Regions from separate parts of the Streptomyces sp. Je 1-4 4N24 genome, predicted to be linked through region 2. Evidence: riboswitches for the same ligand, from Rfam matches in the RefSeq annotation. Region 2 holds a riboswitch; the other holds the start of a gene.

Region 1 (3,405 bases), 660 kb from region 2:
GGCCTCCGCACCCCCTGGGCAGCCGGCGTCCCCGGGACCGAGCCGACGCCGTGTGCTCGCCGCGCTGTCCGTCGTCGGGGTCGGAGCCGGTGGCGGGGCGCTGGCCTGGACGCTGCAGCCGGACGGCGGCAGTGACGGCGGCAGGAAGCCGTCCGGCGGCTCCAGGCCGAGCGGGAACCCTTCGGCCATCGGGACACCGTCCGGCCGGTTGCCGAAGGAGATACGCGACAAGGGCATCGTCACCATCGGCTCGGACATCAGCTACGCGCCCATGGAGTTCGTCAGGGACGGCAAGCCCGCCGGCCTCGACGTCGAACTCGCGACCGCCCTCAGCCGTGAGCTGGGCCTGCGCGTCAAGTTCGTGAACGCCACCTTCGACACCCTCCTCACCGGTCTGAACGTGAACCGCTTCGACCTGGTCATGTCGGCGATGACCGACACCAAGGACCGTCAGGAGGGGCGCACGGACGGCACGAAGACCGGCAGCGGTGTCGACCTGGTCGACTACTTCAAGGCCGGGCTGGTGCTCGTCGTCCGCAAGGGCAACCCGGAGGGCGTCAAGGCTCCCGGAGACCTGTCCGGCAGGAAGGTCGCCGTCCAGCGCGGCACGTTCGCCCGTGACTACCTGGACCAGCTGAACCCGAAGGCCCCCGCGAAGTTGAAGATCCGGGAGTTCGACTCACCGGCTGAGGTCTACGACGATGTCGCCAAGGGCCGGTCCACGGCCTGCCTCGACGATTTCCCGGTCGCGGCCCACAACGCCGCGACCCGCGCAGGCGGCACCGCCCTCGAACTCAGCGGCGCCCAGCTCGAACCCCTCCTCTACGGCATAGCGGTCGCCAAGACCAACACGGCCCTGCGCGACGCCGTAAGGGAAGCCCTCGACCGCCTCATCAGGAACGGCGAGTACGCAAGGATCCTCAAGAAGTGGCATGTCGCGGACGGCTCGGTGGGGCGGGCGGTCGTCAACGGGGGCCCGTAGGGCGGCCGGGCTCCGTTCGGGGTGAGCGTCACTGCGGTGCGGCCGTCGGGAACCGTTCAGCCGGTGATGACCTGGTTGGTCGTACCGAGCGGTGGACACCCATGGTGCGCCGCATCTTGGGGTGTGGACTCTCCCGCGCAGGATCGTCAGCGGTGTACGTGCTGCCGGATCTTTCCGGACGCAACGTACGGGCACCGGAAGACAGCCGTCAAGAGTCCGCCCGGTGTACGTGCCGGTAACGGATGGCCTCAGGATGTGCGCCTTGAGCTGCACAAATGCCGTGCCCCACGGGTGAGTGCCGTGCTACTTGGAGGTAATGTCCAGCGTTCGGCCGGTCCCTTGACCGGTCGCTGATGTGGGCCCTAGCCTCACCGCACATTGCCGTTCACCCCGGAGCGGGAGAGCACTGGATCAGCCAGACCCAGGCGCCGAAGGAGCAACACCTCCCCGGAATCTCTCAGGCACCCCTACCGCTCGGGCAGGCAACTCTGGAAAGCAGGCGCTGAGGCGCCTCGCCGACGGTGCAAGCCGCGCGCTGAGCGCGGCGAAGCTCTCAGGCTCATGACAGAGGGGGAGGCTCACTCGGCCGCACGGGCCCCTGCCCGTGCTCGACATTCGAGGAGCCCCTGATGGCTGTCCCGCCGCCTCTTCCCTGACCGCCACTGCCTGCCGGCTCCCGGGCTGATCTTCGATCTACTATGTGGGACCGTTCTGACGCCGTTCCGGCCGACTGCCGCATGTCCGCGCCCGGCCGACCCTGCCGCTCGCCCCCTGTGGGCGCGTGGTCATTCTCCGAGATGCCCCCTTCCCGTGCCCGCACGGGTCTTGAGATCTGCGAGGTTTGCCCATGCCTGAACGCAGTGACACCGGCTCGACGGCCGCGCCGGACCAACCGGCGGCCGGATCCACGGCCCCGCCCGAGGGCGAGCAACACCTCTCCCGTCAACTGTCCAACCGGCACATCCAGCTCATCGCGATCGGCGGTGCGATCGGAACCGGCCTGTTCATGGGCTCGGGCAAGACGATCTCGCTGGCCGGGCCCTCGGTGATCTTCGTCTACATGATCATCGGCGTGATGCTCTTCTTCGTGATGCGGGCGATGGGGGAGCTGCTGCTCTCCAACCTGCGCTACAAGTCGTTCGCCGACTTCGCGGCCGATCTGCTGGGGCCGTGGGCCGGCTTCTTCACCGGCTGGACCTACTGGTTCTGCTGGATCGTGACCGGCATCGCCGACGTCATCGCGATCTCCGGGTATGTGTCCTACTGGTGGCGCGATCTACCGTTGTGGATACCGGCGTTGGCCGCCGTCATCCTCTTGATCGCCTTGAACCTGCCCACCGTGAAGGCGTTCGGCGAGACCGAGTTCTGGTTCGCACTGATCAAGATCGTCGCGATCGTGGCGCTGATCGTCGTCGGGCTGGTCATGGTGTTCAGTCACTTCCAGGCGCCCGGGGGTGCGGCGGCAAGCTTCTCCAACCTCTGGAACGACGGAGGCTTCTTCCCCACCGGTCCCATGGGGTTCGTCGCGGGATTCCAGATCGCGACCTTCGCCTTCGTCGGCATCGAACTGGTCGGCACCACCGCGGCCGAGGCGGAGAACCCGGAACGGAACCTGCCCAAGGCGATCAACTCGATCCCGGTGCGCGTGATGCTGTTCTACGTCGTCGCGCTGATCGTGATCATTTCGGTCACGCCCTGGCGCGAGATCAGTGCGGACCGCAGTCCGTTCGTCGTGATGTTCACTCTCGCCGGTCTGGGGATCGCCGCCTCGCTGATCAACTTCGTGGTGCTGACCTCGGCCGCCTCGTCTGCGAACTCGGGCATCTACTCCACCTCACGGATGGTGTACGGGTTGGCCCGGGAGGGCGACGCCCCGGCGCGCTTCGGCAGACTCACCTCCAGGAAGGTACCGGCCAACGCCCTGCTCCTCTCCGGGGTGTTCCTGCTCGCCGGTGTGGTCATGGTCGCCATGGACAACTCGATCATCGAGGCGTTCACCTTGGTGACCACCGTGTCCGCCGTGCTGTTCATCTTCGTCTGGTCGATCATCCTGATCAGCTACCTCGTCTATCGCAAGCGCCGTCCGCACCTGCACGAGGCATCGAAGTTCAAGATGCCCGGCGGCATCGCCATGTGCTACGTCGTGCTGGTCTTCTTCGCGTTCCTCATCTGGGCACTGACCCAGGAGCCCGACACGCTGCGGGCCTTGCTGGTGACCCCGGTCTGGTTCGTCATCCTCGGCATCGCGTGGGCGGGGCTCCGCCGTCGCCCGGGTCATACCGCCCGTGAGGCGGCCTTCCGTTCCGAACTCCACCACGCACAGCGGGACTGATACGGCCACCGGATCCACAAACCGGCACCGATCGCGAGCGCCGTTCCCGGCGGACGGGAACGGCGCTCGCTTTCGGTGTGCTTGCCACTCC
Region 2 (3,405 bases):
GCTGTATGCGATGGCGCTGGGGCAGGACGACCGGCCGGTGGTGGCCGAGCGGGACGCGAAGTCCATCTCGGTGGAGGACACCTTCGAGGTCGATCTGACCGACCGGACGCGGGTGCGGAGCGAGGTGCTGCGGCTGGCGGACCGGTGCGTACAGCGGCTGCGGGAGGCCGGGCGCTCCGGGCGCACGGTGGTCATCAAGGTGCGCAACTACGACTTCTCGACGCTGACCCGTTCCGAGACGCTCCGTGGGCCCACCGACGACCCGGCGGTGATACGGGAGGCCGCTGTGCGCCTGCTGGAAACGGTGGACACCACGGGCGGGGTGCGGCTCCTGGGCGTGGGGGTGAGTGGCCTGGCGGACTTCACACAAGAGGATCTGTTCGCCCAGCTGGCGACGGAGCGGGAGGCGGAGGAGGCCGCGACGGCTGCGGCAGCAGCGGCGGAGGAGGCCGGGGGGACAGAGCAGCACGAGGCCGAGGAGGAGCGGCCGCGGCGCTGGCATCCGGGGCTGGACGTGGTGCACGACGAGTACGGCGCCGGCTGGGTGCAGGGGAGCGGGGTGGGGAGAGTGACCGTGCGCTTCGAAACGCCATGGTCCGCACCGGGGAGGGTGCGGACCTTTGCTGTCGAGGACCCGGCACTGCGGCCGGGGGAGCCCCTGCCGCTGGTGGGCGGGGCGCCTGCGGGCGATCAGTCGTCCGAGCCGGCGATCTTGCCGAAGTTCTTGTCGCCGGAGCCGGGGGACACCGGATCGGTCGGGGAAGAAATATCCAGACGGTAGTGGTGATAGAGCTGAAGTTCCTGCTCAGGGGAGAGATGGCGGCCCACGCCGAAGTCCGGCGCGTCCTTGATCAGCTTGCGGTCGTAGGGAATGTGCAGGCCCTCACCGACCATCTTGCTGGGCTCCAGGGGGACGAACGCATCCCGGCTGAAGAGTCCGGTGCGTACGGCCGCCCACTCCGGTTCCCCCGTCGCATCATCGAGGTAGACCTCGTCGATGGTCCCTATTTTCGCGCCGTTACGGTCGAACGCTTTGCGGCCGATCAGGCTTCGGGGATCGATATCGGTTTGCACGGCCCCTCCAATTGGTCGCAACTGCCCTGTGACAACTACCAAACGGCACATTTCATGCCCTGGCCACTCGAAGGATCCTTCGAGTGGCGCGCTGGTAGGCTGGCGATTGGCCGCAGACCCCGTGCGGGAGAGTCCTTGTCGTTCGCGACCAGGGCGCCGAAGGAGCAAATCCTCCCCGGAATCTCTCAGGCACACGTACCGCATGGACGAGGTCACTCTGGAAAGCAGGGCGGGCCACGGAAGGCACAGCGCCGGGACCCCTCCTCACCGACGGTGAAAGCCGGACCGCCACGCGCGGGCCGGTGAAGCTCTCAGGTTGAGATGACAGAGGGGGAGGCCGTCCGGGCACCCGTGCCGTGGTGCCCCTCGTAGGTCGTACTGACCAGGAGGCCCCCGCAGATGACCACCAATCGCATCTCCTTGACCGAGCTGGAACGCGGCACCCCCTTCGAGCGCCGGCACATCGGTCCCGATCACGCGGCGCAGGCCAAGATGCTTGCGCACATCGGCTTCGGGTCGCTGGACGAGCTCACCGCCGCCGCCGTACCCGATGTGATCAAGAGCGCCGAGGCGCTCGGCCTGCCGCAGGCCCGTACCGAGGCCGAGGTGCTCAAGGAGCTGCAGGGCCTGGCGGACCGCAACCAGGTCCTGTCCTCCATGATCGGTCTCGGCTACTACGGCACGTTCACCCCGCCGGTGATCCTGCGCAACGTCATGGAGAACCCCGCCTGGTACACGGCGTACACGCCCTACCAGCCGGAGATCTCGCAGGGGCGCCTGGAGGCGCTGCTGAATTTCCAGACGATGGTCGCCGACCTGACCGGACTGCCCACCTCCGGTGCTTCGCTGCTGGACGAGGGCACCGCCGCCGCCGAGGCGATGGCGCTGTCCCGCCGGGTCGGCAAGGTCAAGCAGGGCGTCTTCCTGGTCGACGCCGACTGTCTGCCGCAGACCATCGCCGTGATCGAGACCCGTGCGGAGCCCACCGGCGTCGAGGTCGTGGTCGCGGACCTGTCCGACGGCATTCCGGCCGAGATCGCCGAGCGCGGTGTCTTCGGTGTGCTGCTGCAGTACCCGGGCGCCTCGGGTGCGGTGCGGGACCCCCGCGCCGTCATCGAGCAGGCCCACGAGCTGGGCGCGATCGTCACCGTCGCCGCCGATCTGCTCGCCCTGACGCTGCTGACCCCGCCCGGTGAGCTCGGTGCGGACATCGCCGTCGGCACCACCCAGCGCTTCGGTGTCCCGATGGGCTTCGGCGGGCCGCACGCCGGCTTCATGGCCGTCCGTGACCAGTTCGCCCGCAGCCTCCCCGGCCGTCTGGTGGGCGTCTCCGTCGACGCCGACGGCAACAAGGCCTACCGCCTGGCGCTGCAGACCCGTGAGCAGCACATCCGCCGGGAGAAGGCCACCAGCAACATCTGCACCGCGCAGGTGCTGCTCGCCGTCATGGCCGGGATGTACGCGGTCTACCACGGGCCCGAGGGCCTGCGCACCATCGCCCGGCGCACCCACCGCTACGCCGCGGTCCTCGCCGAGGGCCTGCGGGCCGGCGGGGTGGAGATCGTGCACGGTGCGTACTTCGACACGCTGACCGCGCGGGTTCCCGGCCGGGCCGCCGAGGTCGTCGCCGCCGCCCGTGAGGCTGGGGTCAACCTCTGGCAGGTCGACGCGGACCTGGTCGGCATCGCCTGTGACGAGACCACCGGGCGTGCGGAGCTGGCCGGTGTCTGGGGCGCCTTCGGCGTGAACGGTGACGTCGAGCAGCTGGACGCGGCCGCCGCCGAAGCGCTGCCGCAGGCGCTGCTGCGCCACGACGACTACCTCGCCCACCCGGTCTTCCACGAGCACCGCTCCGAGACCGCGATGCTGCGCTACCTGCGCACCCTCGCCGACAAGGACTACGCGCTGGACCGCGGCATGATCCCGCTCGGCTCCTGCACGATGAAGCTGAACGCCACCACCGAGATGGAGCCGGTCACCTGGCCCGCGTTCGGCCAGCTGCACCCGTTCGCGCCGGCCGGCCAGGCCCAGGGCTACCTCACGCTGATCCAGGAGCTGGAGGAGCGGCTGGCCACGGTCACCGGCTACGACAAGGTCTCCATCCAGCCGAACGCCGGATCGCAGGGCGAGCTGGCCGGTCTGCTGGCCGTCCGTGCCTACCACCGCGCCAACGGCGACGAGCAGCGCACGGTCTGCCTGATCCCGTCCTCGGCACACGGCACCAACGCCGCCAGCGCCGTGATGGCCGGAATGAAGGTCGTCGTCGTCAAGACCGGTGAGGACGGCGAGGTCGACACCGACGATCTGCACGCCAAGATCGAGAAGCACCGT

The links. A riboswitch is a leader RNA that binds a small molecule or an ion and turns the genes downstream of it on or off. The one in region 2 is predicted to bind glycine.
Region 1: linked by a shared signal. The riboswitch ahead of cycA (D-serine/D-alanine/glycine transporter) and the one ahead of gcvP (aminomethyl-transferring glycine dehydrogenase) in region 2 are both predicted to bind glycine.

Annotation. Positions count from the first base shown of each region.
Region 1 covers NZ_CP110836.1:8,537,465-8,540,869, forward strand. The annotation lists gene SLV14N_RS37020 (transporter substrate-binding domain-containing protein) at 1-982, shown strand, start outside; glycine riboswitch at 1,369-1,465, shown strand; glycine riboswitch at 1,466-1,557, shown strand; gene cycA (D-serine/D-alanine/glycine transporter) at 1,830-3,314, shown strand.
Region 2 covers NZ_CP110836.1:7,877,675-7,881,079, forward strand. The annotation lists gene SLV14N_RS34500 (DNA polymerase IV) at 1-781, shown strand, start outside; gene SLV14N_RS34505 (PRC-barrel domain-containing protein) at 691-1,074, opposite strand; glycine riboswitch at 1,189-1,285, shown strand; gene gcvP (aminomethyl-transferring glycine dehydrogenase) at 1,474-3,405, shown strand, end outside.